DNA from 3 places in the Buttiauxella sp. WJP83 genome. Region 3 is predicted to be linked to each of the others. Evidence: predicted binding sites of a transcription regulator. Region 3 holds the regulator's gene; each other region holds the start of a gene.
The links. The regulator CRP, encoded in region 3, controls carbon source genes, mostly activating them, when cyclic AMP is high. The targets are predictions, from matches to a motif close to ATGTGANNNNNNTCACAT.
Positions count from the first base shown of each region.

Region 1: OH773_RS19995 (YjcB family protein) is a predicted target of CRP. The motif match lies at 3,246-3,263, and genes of this name have one in related genera.
Region 2: OH773_RS20345 (PTS sugar transporter subunit IIC) is a predicted target of CRP. The motif match lies at 3,386-3,403, and genes of this name have one in related genera.

Region 1 covers NZ_CP110080.1:4,322,058-4,329,307, reverse strand. The annotation lists gene ssb1 (single-stranded DNA-binding protein SSB1) at 67-603, shown strand; gene OH773_RS20005 (M20 aminoacylase family protein) at 787-1,965, shown strand; gene OH773_RS20000 (ABC transporter substrate-binding protein) at 1,981-2,757, shown strand; gene OH773_RS19995 (YjcB family protein) at 2,829-3,110, opposite strand; gene soxS (superoxide response transcriptional regulator SoxS) at 3,348-3,671, opposite strand; gene soxR (redox-sensitive transcriptional activator SoxR) at 3,757-4,212, shown strand; gene OH773_RS19980 (glutathione S-transferase family protein) at 4,495-5,163, shown strand; gene ghxP (guanine/hypoxanthine transporter GhxP) at 5,537-6,886, shown strand; gene OH773_RS19970 (Na+/H+ antiporter) at 7,143-7,250, shown strand, end outside.
Region 2 covers NZ_CP110080.1:4,405,067-4,412,316, forward strand. The annotation lists gene OH773_RS20335 (GntR family transcriptional regulator) at 1-619, shown strand, start outside; gene OH773_RS20340 (6-phospho-beta-glucosidase) at 609-1,922, opposite strand; gene OH773_RS20345 (PTS sugar transporter subunit IIC) at 1,912-3,267, opposite strand; gene OH773_RS20350 (PTS sugar transporter subunit IIB) at 3,579-3,887, shown strand; gene OH773_RS20355 (PTS lactose/cellobiose transporter subunit IIA) at 3,891-4,208, shown strand; gene rpoC (DNA-directed RNA polymerase subunit beta') at 4,281-7,250, opposite strand, start outside.
Region 3 covers NZ_CP110080.1:358,287-365,536, reverse strand. The annotation lists gene OH773_RS01620 (phosphoribulokinase) at 30-908, shown strand; gene OH773_RS01615 (OsmC family protein) at 930-1,334, opposite strand; gene crp (cAMP-activated global transcriptional regulator CRP) at 1,646-2,278, shown strand; gene OH773_RS01605 (YccS/YhfK family putative transporter) at 2,383-4,473, shown strand; gene argD (bifunctional acetylornithine/succinyldiaminopimelate transaminase) at 4,513-5,739, opposite strand; gene pabA (aminodeoxychorismate synthase component 2) at 5,839-6,402, opposite strand; gene OH773_RS01590 (putative adenosine monophosphate-protein transferase Fic) at 6,436-7,038, opposite strand; gene ppiA (peptidylprolyl isomerase A) at 7,159-7,250, opposite strand, start outside.

The DNA.
Region 1 (7,250 bases), 740 kb from region 3:
CATTAGAGGTGGCGTGGTAGAATCGAGGGTTTACACTATTCATACAACGTTTCAGGAGACACGATCATGGCCAGCAGAGGCGTAAACAAGGTGATTCTCGTCGGGAATCTGGGTCAAGACCCGGAAGTACGCTACATGCCAAATGGTGGCGCAGTTGCCAACATTACTCTGGCCACGTCAGAGTCCTGGCGCGATAAGCAAACCGGCGAAACCAAAGAAAAGACTGAATGGCACCGTGTAGTGCTGTTCGGCAAACTGGCAGAAGTGGCGGGTGAATACCTGCGTAAAGGCTCCCAGGTTTATATCGAAGGCGCATTGCAGACGCGTAAATGGACTGACCAGGCTGGCGTTGAAAAATACACCACCGAAGTCGTGGTTAACGTTGGCGGTACCATGCAAATGTTGGGTGGCCGTGCAGCAGGCGGTGCTCCAGCAGGTGGCGGTAATCCAGGTCAGCAGCAAGGTGGTTGGGGTCAGCCTCAGCAACCGCAGCAGGGTGGAAACCAGTTCAGCGGCGGCGCGCAATCTCGTCCGCAGCAGAGTGCACCAGCACCATCTAACAATGAACCACCAATGGACTTTGACGACGATATTCCATTCTGATATTTGGAATAAAACGTTATTAAAAACCTCGCGCACATGCGGGGTTTTTTTATATCCAAAAACGGTGATCCTATTAGCAATCTGAATGTATTTCATTTTGCCATAAGTAATCCCACTTGCATTAAAACGTTATCCAGCTAAGTTATTTTGTGCAAACACAATAAAACTCCACCGGAGAACAGCATGACGGATTTCGTTATTCCAGAAATAAAAGCATCTGAAGCTGAGATGATAGCAATACGGCATTATCTACATGCGAATCCAGAATTAAGTCTGGAGGAGTTTAAAACCAGCGACTTAGTGGCCCAACAGCTTGAAACTTGGGGCTATAAAGTCACTCGTGGTATTGGTACCACAGGTGTTGTCGGGACGTTTAAAAAAGGGGATTCAACTAAATCTATCGGCCTGCGTGCGGATATGGATGCACTGCCTATCTTTGAAGAAACCAATTTACCGTGGGCCAGTACCGTTCCCGGAAAAATGCATGCCTGCGGTCATGATGGACACACCACCATTCTATTAGCCGCTGCCAAATATATTGCCTCACCAGCCTGCGAGTTTAACGGCACAGTGCACCTCATTTTCCAGCCTGCCGAAGAAGCCATTGGCGGTGCGGATTTAATGATTAAAGAGGGGCTGTTTGATCGTTTCCCATGCGACCGTATTTTTGGTCTGCACAACATGCCGGGCTTACCCGTAGGTAAGTTAGGGTTTTATTCAGGCAATTTTATGGCCTCGGCGGATACGGTGAAAATTACCATTAAAGGTTACGGCGGCCATGGCGCTTACCCGCAACGTACCGTTGACCCTATCGTGACGGGGGCTGCATTAATTACCGCGCTGCAAACCATTGTTTCCCGCAATGTGACGCCGGGTGAAACCGCTATTGTGACCGTGGGGACTTTCCAGTCCGGTATTGCATCAAACGTTATCCCGGATAGCGCAGTGATGGAATTAACCGTGCGTGCCATGAAACCAGAAATCCGCGATTTATTAATTAAAAGAATTGAAGAATTAGCCGATCTCACGACGAAAAGCTTTGGCGCAAGTTGTGATGTGGAAGTTTACGATTCCTATCCTGTGCTGATTAACGATGATGAACAAACTGCATTTGCCCGCGAGTTGGCTGTCGATTACTTCGGTAAAGATGCGGTGCTCGATAAAGTTCTCCCTTCAACGGGCAGCGAAGATTTTGCGTTTATGCTGCAAGAAAGACCGGGCAGTTATTTCTTATTAGGGAATGGAGAAAAGGGCGATAAAGGTGGCTGTATGGTGCATAACCCGGGTTATGATTTTAATGATGATATTATTTCAACCGGCGCATCATTCTTTTCCCGTTTAGTTCAAGCTTATTGTCGTTAATTCACTGGAGCGAATATGAAAAAATATCTACTGCCGTTAATTGCTCTGCTGGCGACAAGTTCGGCGTTGGCAAATAATATTAAAGAGATCCGTTTTGGCGTTGACCCCACATTTGCTCCTTTTGAATCGAAAGATGCCAATGGGAAAGTGGTTGGTTTTGATATTGATTTGGGTAATGCTATTTGCGAGAAACTTCAGGCAAAATGTATTTGGGTTGAAAATAACTTTGATGCAATTATTCCTGCCCTGCAGGCGAGAAAGTTTGACGCTATTCTTTCCGGAATGTACATGACGGAAAAACGCAAAGAGCAAGTTGCTTTTACGGATAAGATTTATAACGGTCCGGTATTCCTCGTGGCAAATAAAAAAACTGATATTAAGCCGGATGTTGAGCAGTTGAAGGGCAAAACGATCGGTGTGGAACAAGGTTCAGCTCAGGAAACCTTCGCCAACAAAAACTGGCGCAGTGCAGGCGTGAATGTTGTCTCTTATCAGGGCGCTGATATGGTCGTACGGGATTTAGAATCCGGGCGTATTGATGGCGCTGTGCTTTCTGGCGTAATGGCAGAATACAGTTTCCTTAAAAAACCGCAGGGTAAGGATTTTACCTTTGTGGGGGGCGCATTGCAGGATCCTGAATTATTCGATGCGGGTGCCGCTATTGGCTTGCGTAAAGATGACACGGAATTGCGCGAAGCGATTAATGGCGCGATTAGCCAAATCCTCGCCGATGGAACCTATAAAAAGCTGGCATCAAAATACTTTAGTTTTGATATCTACTCAGGAACCTAAACATACTCTGTCGATGTACAAAAACAAAAATGGCCTCGAAAGAGGCCATTTACATTTTCAACGCAGACTCATCAGGTCATTACCATCGGCCATTCCGGCGGGGCATGACTTGAGATCTCAATCATAATGTCTTTAAACGATGCCCAGATTACCGGGAAATCGGCCAACTCCAGTCCCAGTAAACCCGTCGCAAACCACAAGGCAGATGCAATCCCCAACATACTGCTGACGATAGCAAAAAACGTGTAATCGGATTTGCGAAACTGGATATTCAACGTACTGGCTAAAAACATCAGAACTGCACTGACTAAAGGCCAGCGCATTAATAAAACGCTGGTAGTGATTGCTGCCATGAAAATTGTCCTTTATCACATAACTCATTACGCTCAACGGTTATGCGCGACACAAGGCGCAGCAATTACAGCACAGGGACCGTCTGGAAAATGAGTGGGTACAGAAAATGTAAGAAGAATCCCGTTACACAGGATGTGTGAACTATATCACATTTGTTCTTTTAATCACCACACTTGTAGCGCATTTTCTGTTCCGCTTTATCGACGTGCTCAGCGACAAAATTCTGGCAAACCGGGTCAGGCGTGATGACGATAGTCAGTTGGCGTGCGGTCAAACTCACGGCGAAACACGCGTGAGAAAGTCTGCTGAGAGACATAACCGTAATCCATCGCGATATCAAAAATGGGGCGTCGGGTGTTGCGTAACTCTTTCGCCGCCATCAACAAACGGCGCTGCCGAATATATTCACCCAGAGTTTGGCGCTTCACGGTACGGAACATCCTTTGCAGATACCATTTTGAATAACCAGATTTTTTTGCCACAACATCAATGTTCAGCGGTTGATCAATATGATCGTCAATCCATTCAGTCAAAGTTTGAATAATATCCTGATGTGCCATAAGCCTTCCCCAAGCCCGATTACAATTAGCAGGTTTTGTTGGCAGCGAGTATAATTCCTCAAGTTAACTTGAGGTAAAGACCATTTTGGAAAAGAAATCACCCCGATTTAAATCTTTGCTAAGCCCTGGTGAAGTTGCGAAGCGCAGCGGTGTGGCGGTTTCTGCGTTGCACTTCTATGAAAGCAAAGGACTCATCAAAAGCGTACGTAACAGTGGAAACCAACGGCGCTACACGCGTGATGTGCTGCGAAACGTGGCAATCATTAAAATTGCGCAGCGCATTGGCATTCCACTGGCGACGATTGGTGAAGAGTTTGGTGTGCTACCTGACGGGCATAAAATTAATAAAAACGACTGGAAAAAGATGTCGTCGCAATGGCGCGAAGAACTCGAGCGGCGCATTCATACGCTAACGGCGTTGCGCGATGAACTGGATGGCTGCATTGGTTGCGGTTGCCTGTCCGGGGCCGATTGTCCATTGCGCAATCCTGGTGACACGCTGGGTGAGCAAGGAACGGGGGCGCGTCTGCTTGAGGACTAAAATGGAATTGGATGAAAAACTAAAGCGCCAAACATCGGCGCTTTAGTTTTTCCCGGTCTTTGTCTTTCGATCTATCCCGCTTTTCGCAAGGAGGGTTTCCCCCGACATCAGCGTCCCTCAATCACACATTCTCAGGAGGTTCCGGATTGCACTGACAATTTAAGTGTAGATCCCCTTCGTCAGGTTTCAAGGCTTTTTGAGTGTTTTTTGCACAATTCTAATACTTCACTTTTTGCCCATTTACCTATAGTTAACTCATCTTGCTAAACAGAAGGTTAACTCATGCTTATCGTCCATCATCTCAATAACTCTCGCTCACAGCGTATTTTATGGATGCTTGAGGAGCTGCAGGTGCCGTACCAGATTGTTCGCTATGAGCGCGAACCCACGATGCTGGCACCCGAGTCGTTAAAAGCGGTGCATCCGTTGGGAAAGTCGCCGGTGGTGGAAGATAACGGCAACATCCTCGCCGAGTCGGGCGCAATCATTGAATACCTGCAAGAAACCTACGATCTCGAAAGTCGTTACAAACCGATTTCCAGCGAAGAAAAGCTGCGTTATCGCTTTTGGCTGCATTACGCCGAGGGATCGTTAATGCCACTGTTAATGATGAAACTGGTGTTCGGCAGTCTGGGAAAGGAGCCAGTGCCGTGGTTGCTGCGTCCGGTGGGTAATTTATTGGGGCAGGGAGTGCAAAAGGCTTATCTGAACAAACAGATTATGACTCATGCGCGCTATCTCGAAGATTCACTGCAAAAAAATCCGTGGTTTGCAGGCCAGGCCTTCAGTGCAGCGGATATTCAAATGAGTTTCCCGGTCATTGCTTTACTGTCTCGTGGCGGTATCAACGATTTACCCAATCTGCAAAATTGGTTTAGTAAGGTACAAACGCGACCGGCCTGGCAGCGAGCAATCGAACAGGGTGGATCGTTCGAAATCCCTGGCCAATGAGCTATCGAAAAATCCTATGAGTCAGGAAAATTCATTACCGGTATCTTGCATCATTGTTGCTAAATTGCGCATCGACGATAACGTTTGCGCACGAGGTGGCGATAATTTAGCCAGCTAACGCGTTTTTCAGCAAAAAGCGGCAAAGTTCGGTTGAAAATCCATGTAAGAAGGCCGGATAATCGTTTGCCTTAATATTTACACCCAGTTTGTATACGCGGAGTTAAACGTTTGCTTTTTTTGTGACGCCCTTTTTTGTCGCAAACGCAGCACAGGGATTAATTCGTAGTATTTAAGAATTTGAACGTTTAATCAGCAGTGGATTGTCCACCACGTATACCGACATCATCATAAAAATCTCAGGGGATTTTTCACTATGTCTAATCATTCTCCGCGTGCAACCGGCGGTCTTGATGCCTGGTTCAAAATATCTGCACGTGGCAGTACCGTTCGTCAGGAAGTTGTGGCGGGTTTAACCACTTTCCTCGCGATGGTGTACTCCGTGATCGTCGTTCCGGGCATGCTCGGTAAAGCAGGTTTCCCTCCTGCGGCGGTCTTTGTGGCAACGTGCCTGGTCGCCGGTGTCGGCTCTCTTGTCATGGGCCTTTGGGCAAACCTGCCGCTGGCAATTGGTTGTGCTATTTCACTGACGGCTTTTACCGCATTCAGCCTGGTATTAGGCCAACACATCAGCGTGCCTGTTGCGCTGGGCGCCGTGTTCCTGATGGGTGTGTTGTTCACCATCATCTCCGCGACCGGCATTCGTAGCTGGATTTTGCGTAACTTACCGATGGGTGTTGCGCATGGCACAGGCATCGGTATCGGCCTGTTCCTGCTGCTGATCGCAGCAAACGGTGTCGGTCTGGTTATCAAAAACCCACTGGATGGTCTGCCTGTCGCACTCGGCCATTTCGCCAGCTTCCCTGTCATCATGTCTTTGATTGGCCTGGCGGTGATCATTGGTCTGGAAAAACTGAAAGTCCCTGGCGGCATTTTGCTGACCATTATCGGTATTTCAATTTTCGGCCTGATCTTCGACCCAACGGTGCACTTCTCTGGCATCTTCGCAATGCCATCGCTGAAAGATGAAGCGGGTAATTCACTGATTGGCAGCCTGGATATTATGGGCGCACTGAATCCGGTGGTGTTGCCAAGCGTTCTGGCGTTGGTGATGACGGCGGTATTTGATGCAACGGGTACCATCCGTGCTGTTGCAGGCCAGGCAAATCTGCTGGATAAAGACGGTCAAATCATTGATGGTGGCAAAGCGCTGACTACCGACTCCTTGAGCTCCGTGTTCTCGGGCCTGGTGGGTGCAGCTCCAGCAGCGGTCTATATCGAGTCTGCGGCAGGTACTGCGGCGGGCGGTAAAACCGGCCTGACCGCGATCACCGTTGGCGTGCTGTTCCTGCTGATTCTGTTCCTTTCTCCGCTTTCTTATCTGGTTCCTGCCTACGCAACCGCTCCGGCGCTGATGTACGTGGGTCTGCTGATGCTGAGCAACGTTGCAAAAATCGATTTCGCAGATTTCGTTGATGCAATGGCTGGCCTGATTACCGCGGTATTCATTGTGCTGACCTGTAACATCGTTACCGGCATCATGATTGGTTTTGCCTCACTGGTGATTGGCCGTCTCGTGTCGGGTGAGTGGCGCAAGCTGAATATCGGCACGGTGATCATTGCTATCGCGTTAGTCGCGTTCTATGCGGGCGGCTGGGCCATTTAATCTTCATACTTCACGTTGCAGCTGCGTTAGCTGCACTCACTCACCCCAGTCACTTACTTGTGTAAGCTCCTGGGGATGAGCTCCTTTGCCGCCTTGCTGCAACGTGAATTATTTTGATTAAAAGATTTTTAGAACACTCCGTCTAAAACCACTTCAAGTCTTTTCCTGTTTCCTTCCGGTGTATAAAGTTGTTTTATTATTAGTAGAACAACATCCTGCAAAAAGGGTTTCACAAAACACCGCGACTAAGGAAAGCATGGAAATCTTCTTTACTATTCTCATCATGACCCTTGTGGTCTCTTTATCTGGGGTTGCGACACGTATGCTGCCATTCCAGATCCCGCTCCCGTTAATGCAGATAGCG
Region 2 (7,250 bases), 660 kb from region 3:
GGTCACGCGTGCTACGGTGCAAAAAGCCATCGCTCAAATGGAGCAAGAAGGCTTGGTTAAAAAAGTGATCGGCAAAGGCACCTATGTAAACCGCACCTTTGCGCCACCGGTTTATCTTCTCAACCCTGATGGCGAGAGCAGCGCGCTGGGTGTCACCAAAGAACTGAGCAACAAAGTGACGATTACCAGCCGCCTGATTTACCATGTTCAGCAACCTGCCGGTGATTACCTGGCAAACCAGTTTGGCGTTCTCGCCAGCGAACCTGTTCATGCCATCCGCCGCGTTCGCCTGTTTAACGGTACGCCGGTATTAGTTGAAGACAGTTACATTCCCTTAGCGATTGTCGATTCCATTGACGACGACGTGCTGCAAAACCATTCCCTGTATGCGTTTATCGAAGAGAAGTGCCAGCAAAAAATCGGCGGTACAGACTCCGTTGTGGGTGCCAGCCTGTTTGATGATGAGATGGCGGCACTGCTCGACATTCCGGTAAATTCACCCATGCTGCATATCAAAGAAAGCACCTGGCTTGAGGACGGCACGGTCTTTAACTACTCGTGGAGCTACAACCGTGGCGACCTGTTTAGAATGCGCAGCCGAAAAATCCTTATTCCTTAAAGAATTGCGGTAAATATTCGCGATGGGCTTCGAGTAACTCGTCGAGCACCAGTTTTGCCACTTTGCCCGAAGGCACCAGCGGGTTCAGCGTTAACGCCTGCAAAGCCGCGCCGTAATCCCCCGTCACTGCGGCTTCCACAGCCATTTCTTCCCACGACTTCATCAGTGAAACCAGGCCGGAAACCGTGGCCGGTAACGGATCGTTATTCAGAGGGATCGCACCGTATCGCCCAATCACGCAGGTGGTTTCGATAGCCACATTATCCGGCAATGAGCGAATCGCGCCGTTGTTACGCACATTCACCGTCATCAGCAAGTTCTTGTCGTTATAAATGGCGCTAATCAGCTCACAAGCCGCTTCGGAGTAATACGCGCCGCCTCGCTGTTCAAGTTGCTTCGGTTTTTCATGCAATTGCGGGTTTTTGTAGAGCTCAAATAGCTCATGCTCAACCGCCTGCACCACTTCCCCACGCGTTCCATGCTCCTCGAACTCATGAAGCTGTTTTTCCAGAACATCGCTTGTGGCGTAGTAATACTGATGATACGGGCAAGGGATGACGCCGAGATGCTGGACTTGTTCCTGGAGCCACGGAATATCCGGGATATTTTTGGGTTTATGGGCGCTGTCATATTTAAGATTGCGCAGCACATCTGGCATCACGTCTTTACCGTCCATGTAAACATGGGTGCCATAAAGGAAATGGTTCAGCCCGACAAGTTGGAGCAGGAAACGGGATTTATCCACGCCGAGGATTTCAGCCACCATGCGCTGCATTGACTGGGAAAGGTTACACAACCCAACGCATTTTATTGTGCTGTGTTTTAGAACCGCTTCAGTAACGATACCGCTTGGATTGGTGAAGTTAATCAGCCACGCATCCGGGCATAACTCTTCCATGTCGCGGCATATATCCAGAATGACCGGGATGGTGCGCAGTGCTTTCGCGAGGCCGCCTGCACCATTGGTTTCCTGGCCGATTAAGCCATGAGAAAGAGGGATTCGTTCGTCTTTGATACGCGCATCCAATTGCCCGACACGCAATTGAGTCGTCACAAAATCAGCATCTTTCAACGCTTCACGCCGGTCGAGGGTCAGGTGAACCTGGCAATCAATGCCTGCCGCCTCAACCATGCGCTTGGCCAGACTACCGACGATTTCGAGCTTTTCGCGCCCTGCTTCAACATCCACCAGCCAGATTTCGCTAATCGGCATTTCAGCATAACGCTGAATAAAACCTTCGATAATCTCCGGCGTATAAGAGCTGCCGCCGCCAATGGTGACTATTTTTAATTTACGATTCATTGCGTAATCCTTCTTTATATTCCAGGACAACCTCATCCTGATTAACGATATTTTCTTCCTGCTCGTTTTCATCACGCAGATATTGTTTATCCAGCGTCATCACGAACGGATAATAAATGGTCATGGCAACGGCGAGGTTAATGGCCTGGAAAAGCATGCCTTTCCAACCACAGATTAAAAAACCGCTAATAAATATTGGCGTCGTCCACGGAATTTCTAGACCAGATGTCAAGGGCAGCCAACCAAAAGCCATCGCGCTATAAGTTATTACGCACAGCACCACCGGAACGATGATAAAAGGAATAAATAACAGTGGATTCAGAGCAATAGGAACGCCGAATATAATTGGCTCGTTAATATTAAAAATAGCGGCTGGCGAGGCGAGTTTAGCAATTTCCCGCATGCGCTTGCTTTTGGCGCGGAACAACATGACCAGCAGCATGGCGAGGGTGAACCCGGTGCCACCGCAAATCAAAAATACATCGCGGAATTGCTGAGTAATAATGTTGACTGGTGGCAATCCCTGCTTCATTGCCTGCATGTTCTCAAGCGTCAATGAACGCCATATTGGCCCCATAATGGCCGTGACAATCGAGTCGCCGTGCAAACCAAAAAACCAGAAGAAGCTGACAAAGAACTCCGCCACCATTTGCGATGGCAAGGTGTTCCCCAGCTGCATCATCGGGGCTTGCAGCACTTTAAAGATCATCTCCTGCGCCGTGCCAAACGGGGTGACCTCAAACAACATACGAGCCAGCCAGAATAGCAGCACGATCAGAAACGACGGGATCAGCGAGCTAAAACTGTTCGCCACCGCAGGTGGAACACTGTCAGGCATCGAAATCGTCAAGCGTGGGTGATTAAACAAACGATACAGGCGCACAGAAGTAACCGTAATAATCAGTGCCAGAAATAACCCCTGCGCACCCAATGCAAAGGTCGGGATAACATCACTGATTACGGCACCGTTTTCCTGGGGTAATTTGTAAGGTGTCACGATCAAAAAACTTACCAGAGAAATTAACGCACAAGATATTTCATTAAGCTTCCAGCGTTTTGCCAGGCTAATACTCGTGCTAATCACCACCAGCAATGCCATTACGGAATAAGTTGCATCCAGCACATAATTCAGCTGGCTAATAAACTTCTCACCAAAATGTCGAATAATAAATTCGCTATAGCCCGGAATAGGTAAATTGGCGACCAGCAAAAAGAAAGAGCCGATAATCAGAAACGGCATAATCCGAATGAAGCCATCTTTGATGGCTGAGAGATAATCATTCCCTTCGATCTTCATTGCCAGAGGCAATATTTTTCTTTCCATAAATGCAGTGAAATTATTCATGTTGTGGCTCACTGTGCTGGTTTTTAGTTTTAGTGGTATATACCACTCGTTAGAGCCTATGTACTTCTGTATTTTCTGTCAATGGACGGTAAAGCGGTTTGAGGGGATTAAGTGTTTTATGTGACCATCGACACAAACAGCAGTGACTAACGTTTGTGACAATCGCCATCCTGGAAACGGAAAATGTAACCGGTTTCAGCTTATCTGAGTTTCTTTTGTGATAGCTCACGCACATTCATCGCAAAGCGGTTGTTGTACTGAGGCGTCACGGATAATTATCTGTATATCGAACGGACACTGAGAGCAGATCTATGAAGAATATCGTTTTGTGTTGTGCAGCGGGTATGTCGACTAGCATTTTGGTCCAACGCATGAAGGACGCCGCTCAGAAGAAAGGTATTGAAGTCTCTATCAAGGCAGTGCCGGTTGCCGAATTCAAAGACAATATCGACACCGCCGATATTGTGCTGTTAGGCCCACAAGTTAAATATGAACACGCCAAACTTCAGGCTATCGCAGAGCCGATGGGTAAAACCGTTGCCGTCATCGATATGATGGATTACGGCATGATGAAAGGTGATGTCGTTCTGGATAAAGCTTTGAAAATGATGGAGTCGTAAAACGTGGAAGATTTAGAAACGATTATCATGGAATTGTTGGTCAATGCGGGTAGCGCACGTAGCCAGGCACTGACAGCACTGCAAATGGCGCGTAAAGGTGATTTCGCAGCGGCTGAACAAGCGATGGAAGAATCTCGTGAGTTTGTGAAACATGCGCACAAAATTCAGACCCAGCTTATCGGGTTAGATGAAGGCACCGGTAAACTTCCAGTCAACTTGATTACCGTGCATTCGCAGGATCACCTGATGAATGCGATGGTGATTCAGGATTTAGCCGAAGATATGATTGAATTGTATCGCCGTATCCCCTTGGTTAACTAACGTCTTTCATTAAGGTTCAGGCGAAAAAAAACCGCTCTTTCGAGCGGTTTTTGTTTTTAGCGACTCTAACGATTAATCGTCGTTGCCACCGAGGTTTCCTGCGTTCAGCAATTCTGCGAGGCTCGCAGTTGCATCAGCTGCAGTCACCTGAGGTACAACTGGCGCTTCGCCCGCTGCACGACGGCGCATACGATCCTGGTGATACGCATAACCGGTACCAGCGGGGATCAAGCGACCCACGATTACGTTCTCTTTCAGGCCGCGCAGTTCGTCACGTTTACCCGCAACAGCTGCTTCGGTAAGCACACGAGTTGTCTCCTGGAACGATGCCGCGGAGATGAAGGACTCGGTTGCCAGAGAGGCTTTGGTGATACCCAGCAGATCACGTGTGAAGGACACGTTAATCTTGCCGTTCGCTTCCAGTTCGCGGTTAGCGATCTTGACGCGAGAGTATTCAGCCTGCTCACCTTCCAGGAAGTCAGAACCACCAGCGCTAACGATAGTTGCTTTACGCAACATCTGACGCACGATGACTTCGATGTGTTTATCGTTAATCTTAACGCCTTGCAGACGGTAAACGTCCTGCACTTCGTTGGTGATGTAACGAGTCACAGCATACACGCCACGCAGACGCAGAATGTCATGCGGAGATTCTGGACCATCGGAAACAACGTCACCGCGTTCTACCACTTCGCCTTCGAACACGTTCAGCTGACGCCACTTAGGAATCATCTCTTCGTAAGCATCGCTGCCATCAAGTGGAGAGATTACCAGACGGCGCTTGCCTTTGGTTTCTTTACCGAAGGAGATGATCCCGCTGATTTCAGCAAGGATAGCTGGCTCTTTCGGACGACGTGCTTCGAACAAGTCCGCAACGCGTGGCAGACCACCGGTAATATCCTTGGTACCGCTGGATTCCTGAGGAATACGCGCCAGGGCATCACCCGCACTGATCTGAATGCCATCTTCCAACTGAACAATTGCTTTACCCGGCAGGAAGTACTGCGCTGGCATATCGGTACCAGGGATCAGTACGTCATTGCCTTGAGCATCAACAATTTTCAGAGCAGGACGCAAGTCTTTACCACCTGCGGTACGTTCTGCAGAATCCAGAACAACCAGAGATGACAGACCTGTCAGTTCGTCGGTCTGACGAGTAATGGACTGGCCGTCGATCATGTCAGTAAAGCGGATGAAACCACTTACTTCAGATATGACTGGCATGGTGTGCGGATCCCAGTTTGCTACGGTTTCGCCCGCTGCAACCTGCTCGCCATCACCTTTACCCATTACCGCACCGTAAGGAACTTTATAGCTCTCTTTAGTACGACCGAATTCGTCAATCAGTTTCAGTTCAGTGTTACGAGAAGTCACTACCAGTTTACCGGCAGAGTTCACAACAGACTTCGCGTTGCTGAGCTTGATGCTACCTTTGTTCTTAACCTGAATGCTGGATTCAGCAGCAGAACGAGATGCCGCACCACCGATGTGGAACGTACGCATCGTCAGCTGAGTACCTGGTTCACCGATGGACTGTGCCGCGATAACCCCGATAGCTTCACCTTTGTTGATGATGTGGCCACGAGCCAGGTCACGACCATAGCAGTGAGCACATACGCCGAAGTCAGTTTCGCAACCAACAACGGAACGTACTTTCACGCTATCAACAGAGTTAGCTTCTAACAGGTCACACCATTGCTCGTTCAGCAGGGTGTTACGTGTTACCAGAATATCAGCAGTACCAGGTTTCAGTACGTCTTCCGCCGTTACACGACCCAATACGCGATCGCGCAGTGGCTCTTTAACGTCGCCGCCTTCGATAACCGGAGTCATCGTGATACCTTCGAGGGTGCCACAATCGTCTTCGGTAACAACCAGATCTTGCGCAACGTCAACCAGACGACGCGTCAGATAACCGGAGTTCGCAGTTTTCAGTGCGGTATCCGCCAGACCTTTACGAGCACCGTGCGTGGAGATGAAGTACTGGAGTACGTTCAGACCTTCACGGAAGTTCGCGGTGATTGGCGTTTCGATGATGGAGCCATCTGGCTTAGCCATCAGACCACGCATACCTGCCAACTGACGAATCTGTGCCGCAGAACCACGAGCACCGGAGTCGGCCATCATGTAAATGCTGTTGAAGGAAACTTGCTGCTCTTCGACGCCGTCACGGTTAATAACGGATTCAGTTTGCAGGTTGTCCATCATCGCTTTGGATACACGATCGTTCGCCGCAGCCCAGATATCGATAACTTTGTTATAGCGTTCGCCCGCTGTAACCAGACCGGACTGGAACTGCTCCTGAATCTCAGCAACTTCAGCTTCCGCTTCAGAGATGATTTCAGTTTTCTTCGCCGGGATGACCATATCATCAATACCAACAGAAACACCTGAACGCGCTGCATATGCAAAGCCGGTGTACATGGTTTGGTCAGCAAAGATTACTGTCGGTTTCAGACCCAGAATGCGGTAACAGGTGTTCAGCATTTTGGAGATAGCTTTCTTACCCAACGCCTGGTTGATGATGGAGTAAGGTAGACCTTTCGGTACGATCATCCACAGAATCGCACGACCAACGGTGGTGTCGATTAAGCTGGTTTTCGCAACGAACTCTTCGTTTTCGTCTTTTTCGTACTCAGTGATACGCACTTTTACACGCGCATGCAGAGAGGCCAGACCTGCGCGATAGATACGCTCAGCTTCTTTAGGGCCAGTCAGCACCATGCCTTCGCCTTTGGCGTTAACACAGTCACGGGTCATGTAGTACAGACCCAAAACAACGTCCTGAGAAGGAACGATGATTGGCTCGCCGTTCGCAGGTGACAGGATGTTGTTGGTAGACATCATCAGCGCACGCGCTTCCAACTGAGCTTCAAGCGTCAGTGGAACGTGTACTGCCATCTGGTCACCATCGAAGTCGGCGTTATATGCCGCACAAACCAGCGGGTGCAGCTGGATAGCTTTACCTTCGATCAGTACAGGTTCAAATGCCTGGATACCCAAACGGTGCAGAGTTGGTGCACGGTTCAGCAGTACCGGGTG
Region 3 (7,250 bases):
CTTGTGATTACCCAGGGAGTTGTTGCCTTATGTCAGCCAAACATCCGGTTATTGCCGTAACAGGTTCCAGCGGCGCGGGAACGACCACCACCAGCCTTGCCTTTCGTAAAATATTTCAGCAACTCAATCTTCGCGCAGCCGAAGTCGAAGGTGACAGTTTCCACCGTTTCACTCGCCCTGAAATGGATATGGCTATCCGTAAAGCTCGCGATTTGGGTCGCCATATCAGCTACTTTGGCCCGGAAGCGAATGACTTCGGCTTACTGGAACAAACGTTTCTGGAGTACGGAAATACCGGGCAAGGTAAATCACGCAAGTATCTGCATACCTATGATGAAGCGGTACCCTGGAACCAAATTCCGGGGACGTTTACCCCGTGGCAGTCGCTGCCGGAACCGACTGATGTCTTGTTCTATGAAGGTTTGCACGGAGGAGTCGTCACCCCACAACATGATGTGGCGAATGCCGTCGACCTACTGGTTGGCGTAGTGCCGATTGTGAACCTGGAATGGATACAAAAACTGGTGCGGGACACCAGCGAACGCGGGCACTCAAGAGAAGCGGTGATGGACTCAGTCGTGCGTTCGATGGACGATTACATCAATTACATCACGCCGCAATTTTCCCGGACCCATATCAACTTCCAGCGCGTGCCTACCGTTGATACGTCGAACCCATTTGCGGCACGTGGTATTCCGTCACTGGATGAAAGCTTCGTGGTGATCCATTTTCGTGGGCTGGATGACATCGATTACCCGTACTTACTCGCCATGTTGCAAGGCTCATTCATTTCCCACATCAATACATTAGTGGTGCCAGGCGGCAAGATGGGACTGGCAATGGAATTGATCATGGCACCGCTAGTTAAACGGCTGGCAGAAGGTCGACACATCAATCAGGGCGGATAATTACCGCCCTGCTGACACACATTAGCCTTCAATCACTTCATAGCTATGAGTAATGTTCACAGCTTTTTCCAGCATCAGAGCGACAGAACAATACTTTTCAGCAGAGAGATCCACCGCGCGGGAAACCGCGTTATCTTTCAGTTCTTTGCCTGTCACGATGAAATGCAGGTTAATGGTGGTAAAAAGACGAGGGGCTTCTTCACGGCGCTCAGAGGTCAGTTTTACTTCGCAATCCGTCACGTTGTAGCGACCTTTTTGCAAAATAGAAACCACATCGATTGCACTGCAGCCCCCCGCAGCCATCAGAACCATCTCCATCGGACTTGGTGCTTTATCGCCAGAATTACCATCCATCAAAATCTGGTGTCCTGAAGCGGACTCCCCAAGGAAGGTTAACCCTTCTACCCACTTCACTCGTGCCTGCATGTTACTTCTCCAGTTGAAAAAACCCTTTCAGAGTACGCGGATGCAGCAAAACTGGCAACGGAAGGCGACCTGCGTCATGCTGAAACGAGACAATAGGAGACACTTGTCAAAAGCTATGCTAAAACAATCCAGATGCTACATCGATACATTGACGTAATGCATGTATGCAGAGGACGTCACTAATTACAGGCAGCAAGAATGACTTGCGTGCCATCTCCCCAAGATGGGGAATATTCTAATACTTGCAACGCCAGACAGGATGTTTAGCGTCTTGTCGTTGGTAGCTAGTTATAAACAGAGGATAACCGCGCATGGTGCTTGGCAAACCGCAAACAGACCCGACTCTCGAATGGTTCTTGTCCCATTGCCATATTCATAAGTATCCATCGAAGAGCACACTGATTCACCAGGGTGAAAAAGCTGAGACGCTGTATTACATCGTCAAGGGCTCTGTGGCTGTTCTGATTAAAGATGAAGAGGGCAAGGAAATGATCCTCTCCTATCTGAATCAGGGCGATTTTATTGGTGAGTTAGGGCTGTTCGAAGAAGGCCAGGAACGTAGTGCATGGGTTCGTGCTAAATCTGCCTGTGAAGTGGCTGAAATTTCCTATAAAAAATTCCGCCAGCTGATTCAGGTCAACCCAGACATTCTGATGCGCCTGTCTTCCCAGATGGCTCGTCGTCTGCAAGTGACATCTGAGAAAGTCGGTAACCTGGCATTCCTGGATGTGACTGGTCGTATTGCACAAACACTGCTGAACCTGGCGAAACAACCTGATGCAATGACCCACCCAGACGGTATGCAGATTAAAATTACCCGTCAGGAAATCGGTCAGATCGTGGGTTGTTCTCGTGAAACCGTTGGTCGTATCTTGAAAATGCTGGAAGATCAAAACCTGATCTCTGCTCACGGTAAAACGATCGTCGTTTACGGCACTCGTTAATCTCCGTCCTCAAAAAAGGCGTGTCACTCAGGTAACACGCTTTTTTTGTTTCTACATTTCTCTGAGTGTAGCCAACACCCACGCAACTTGTATTATGAAGAGCTATGTGGCGCCGACTGATCTACCATCCAGAAGTTAACTACGCATTGCGACAAACGCTGGTACTCTGCCTTCCTGTGGGGGTAGGATTACTGCTTGGAAATTTGCAGTTAGGTCTGCTGTTCTCGTTAGTGCCCGCCTGTTGCAACATTGCCGGCCTGGATACCCCCCATAAGCGCTTCTTCAAACGTCTGATTGTTGGTAGCACTCTTTTTGCAGTCAGCAGTTTAATCATGCAGCTTTTGCTGCTCTACACCACCGTTCCATTGCCCGTCATTCTCTTTGTTATGGCCCTTATGTTGGGGGTCACTGCTGAAATCAGCGCCCTGCATGCACGCTTACTTCCCGCCTCGCTGATTGCTGCCATTTTTACACTTAGCATGGCCGGTAACATGCCTATCTGGAAGCCGATGGCGCTGTATGTCTTTGGCACGATTTGGTATGGGGTCTTTAACTGGCTTTGGTTCTGGATATGGCGAGAGCAGCCGTTGCGCGAATCTTTAAGCCTGCTCTATCGCCAATTAGCGGATTACTGCGAAGCCAAATACGGCATGCTCACTCAGCACGTCGATCCCGAGACGGCACTTCCGCCGTTGCTGGCGCGCCAGCAAAAAGCCGTCGACTTGATTACCAACTGCTACCAACAACTGCATATGCTATCGGCGAATCAGCAAAACGGTTACAAGCATTTGTTACGCTCTTTTCAAATAGCGTTAGATCTACAAGAGCACATTTCCGTCAGTTTGCACCAACCTGCCGAGGTGCAAAAACTTGTCGCGCAAAGCCATGCGGAAGCCGTTATTCGCTGGAATGCGCAGACCATTGCGGCCCGTTTGCGTGTTCTGGCTGATGACATTCTTTACCATCGTTACCCGCAGCGTTTTACGATGGAGAAGCAAATTGAAGCCCTTGAGAAAATCGCCCGGCAGAATCCGGATAACCCAGTCGGACAGTTTTGTCATTATCACTTCAGCCGTATCGCGCGTGTATTACGCAGCCAACGCCCGCTGTACGTCAGGGATTTAATGGAAGACAGGCAACGCCGCTTACCACTGTGGGCCGCGCTGAAAAGCTATATGTCATTGAAATCAGCGGCTCTGCGCAACGCCGCCCGGTTAGGCGTAATGCTAACTATCGCCAGTATTTTTGGGGCATTTTTGCATCTCCCCAAACCCTACTGGATTTTAATGACGGTGATGTTTGTCACGCAAAACGGCTACGGCGCTACCCGAGTACGCATTCTGCACCGTTCGGCAGGTACCATTGCAGGCCTGGCCATTGCGGGTTTCGCCCTGCACTTTCACTTCCCACAAGACATTGCGTTGGCCGCGATGCTGGTCATCACGCTCGTCAGCTATCTGATCATTCGCCAAAGCTACGGCTGGGCGACAATTGGTTTTACCGTGACAGCGGTATATACCCTGCAACTGTTAACGCTCAGCGCCGAGCAATTTATTGTTCCACGTTTGATAGATACGCTGCTGGGCTGTTTGATTGCCTTCGGTGGCATGGTGTGGCTTTGGCCGCAATGGCAAAGTGGATTGCTGCGCCAGAACGCCCACGACGCACTGGAGACAGACCAGGAGGCCATTCGCCTGATTCTGAGCAACGACCCTGAACCCACGCCTTTGGCCTGGGAACGGATGAAGGTCAATCAGGCCCATAATGCGCTGTTTAATTCGCTGAACCAGGCGATGCAGGAGCCCGGTTTCAACTCGCATTATCTGGCAGATATGAAACTGTGGGTGACGCACAGCCAGTTTATCGTCGAACACATCAATGCCATGACGACTCTGGCACGCGAGCACAATATGCTGACCCCGGATTTAGCCCAGCATTATCTGCAATCATGTGAAATTGCGCTGCAACGATGCCAACAGCGGTTGCAGTACGATGGGCCTGGTGAGACGAACGATGCGAATATACTCGACCCACTGGAAGGGCTTCCGAGTGGGCCGTTGAGCACAATGGAACAACATTTACAGCGGATTTTGGGTCACCTCAGCACCATGCACACCATTTCGTCGGTTGCATGGCGCCAGCGCCCCCATCATGGTATCTGGCTGAACCGTTTACGTCGGCCTGAGAGTCAATAAACCTACGTCATCCGCCGTTTTGTCGGATGACACGGGTGCTTACACGTCTTGAGATACGATTTTCTCGACCGCTTTAGCAAAGCGCGCCATTCCTTCATCAATATCAGCCTTTTCAACGATCAAGGCTGGTGCAAAACGCATGACATCAGGCCCGGCATTCAAAACCATCACCCCTTCTTGCGCTGCCGCATGGAGGAATTCACGTGCACGGCCTTTGTATTGCGGTTTCAGCTCCGCGCCAATCAACAAGCCCATGCCGCGAATATCGCTGAACACGTCAAATTGCTCATCAATCTGCTGTAAATGCTTCACAAACTGCTGACGTTTTTCTGTGACGCCAGCCAACACTTCAGGCGTATTGATGATATCAAACGCCGCGCCGGCAACCGCACACGCCAGTGGATTCCCACCGTAGGTAGAACCGTGCGTACCAACATGGAATGCAGAGGCTATTTCCTGCGTCGTTAACATGACACTCACAGGGAATCCGCCACCCAGCGCTTTAGCGCTGGTCAAAATATCCGGTGTCACGCCGTAATGCATATACGCAAACAGTTCGCCGATACGACCCATGCCACACTGCACTTCATCAAAAACTAACAGGGCTTTGTGTTCATCGCACAGTTCGCGTAAGCCTTGCAGGAATTCTGGCGTAGCCGCCGTGACACCGCCCTCTCCCTGAATCGGCTCAACCACCACCGCACAGGTGTGATCGTCCATGACGGCTTTTACCGCATGTAAATCGTTAAACGGCACGTGGATAATATCGGCGGGTTTTGGCCCAAAACCATCGGAATATTTCGGCTGCCCACCGACAGAAACGGTAAACAAAGATCGACCGTGGAAAGCGTTATGGAACGCAATAATTTTGGTTTTGTACGGGCTATGGCGAGTGGACGCGTAATAACGTGCCAGTTTAAATGCGGTTTCATTTGCTTCAGTGCCTGAGTTCATAAACAGCACGCGTTCAGCAAAAGTGGCATCAATCAGCTTACGTCCAAGGCGCAAAGCAGGTTCGTTGGTGAACACATTACTGGTATGCCATAGCGTTTCGCCCTGGCTTTTTAACGCTTCAACTAATGCCGGATGGCAGTGCCCCAACGCCGTAACTGCGATCCCACCCGCGAAATCAACATACTCTTTTCCTTGTTGATCCCAGATACGGCTTCCCAGGCCTTTTACCGGGATAAACTCTGCCGGTGCATAAATCGGCAAAATGACTTCATCGAAAGTTGCCCGGGTAATTGCTGATTGTTCAGTTGCCATTTATTGCCTATCCCCTTTTTACGCTTCAAACGCCATGGAAGACACATGAAAATATAATCATGGAATATGCATAAAAAATCATTTAGTGGCAATAAAAAATCAATACTTCAGGAAATTGGCTAACAGCTGATGTCCCTGCTCGCTGAGAATGCTTTCCGGATGAAACTGCACGCCTTCCAGCGTCAGCTCGCGATGGCGAATACCCATAATCTCTTGCTTATCGGTCCAGGCCGTCACGTCAAAACACTCTGGTAGCGTTGGCGGATCGATGACTAAAGAGTGGTAACGGGTCACGGTCAGAGGATTATTCAGACCGTTAAATACACCCGTATTGTTATGCGAAATTGCGGAGGTTTTACCGTGCATCACTTTTTCGGCGCGGACAATCGTCGCACCAAACGCCTGGGCAATAGCCTGATGACCAAGGCAAACGCCGAGGATTGGTAGCTTTCCGGCGAAGTGGGTAATCGCCGCGAGGGAAATGCCCGCTTCAGAAGGTGTACAAGGTCCTGGGGAGATAACCAGTTTTTCAGGTGCCAACGCACTGATTTCCGAAAGCGTCAGCTCATCGTTACGTTTCACCATCACTTCCGCGCCCAGTTCGCAAAAGTACTGATAAAGGTTCCAGGTAAATGAGTCGTAATTGTCGATAAGCAGTAGCATCGCGGCTCCCAGGTAAAAATGAACCGCGCTATTCTATTCGCTTTCCCGCGCTTCACTCACGACTTTAGTGAAAATCTCGCTGAGCTGGGTTAAATCACCCAACGCGCCAGCCTGATTTGCAGCTTGCCATTCGTCAGGATCCACTTCACTCCAGTCCAATAGATATCCGGCATGAATCGCCAGTTGCTCAAAGAAAACACGCTGCGCGCGGCCACTACCCACAAAGAACGGGTGAAGAACGTTAATCTCACAGTAGTAATGTGCCAGGCGATTCACAAACTCATTTCTGGCAAGCCCCGTCAGATAATGCTCGTCTTCCATCTCCTGCAACAGATCGTTGCCTTCATTTTCGATGTATTCGAAATGGCAAAAACGTGTCTCGCCCTTGGAAATATCCACATCACGTAGGTCGCCTGCCCAATCGAAAACATCCTGAAAAAGTTGCTGATGGATGGCACACAACCATGGCAATCCGCGATGCAGCGGGCCAAGTTCAATCGTGTCTACGCGCTGCGCGATAACCTCATCTTGCGCATGAGGCTCAAGAACGTCCAGCCGGCTGCTAGCCAGAAATGAACGGCTGCGTTGTTGCTGCCAAAGGCGGGACTTTTGCTTATCGGTAAGTTTCTTTGTCATGGTGCCTCCCTAACATGGCCGCTAGTTGCCACAAGTATAAGCAGCAATCGGTGGAAGTGCAGGAAGGAGGAGATTGCGCAGGTAAAGAAACCCGCGCAGTCATTTTTACGGTAGAGCTATTTACGGCAGGACTTTTGCGGAAAGGATAACGACAGGTTTTGACGGAACATTTTGGTACGGACCCACATCATGCGTTTGCACTTGAGAGATCT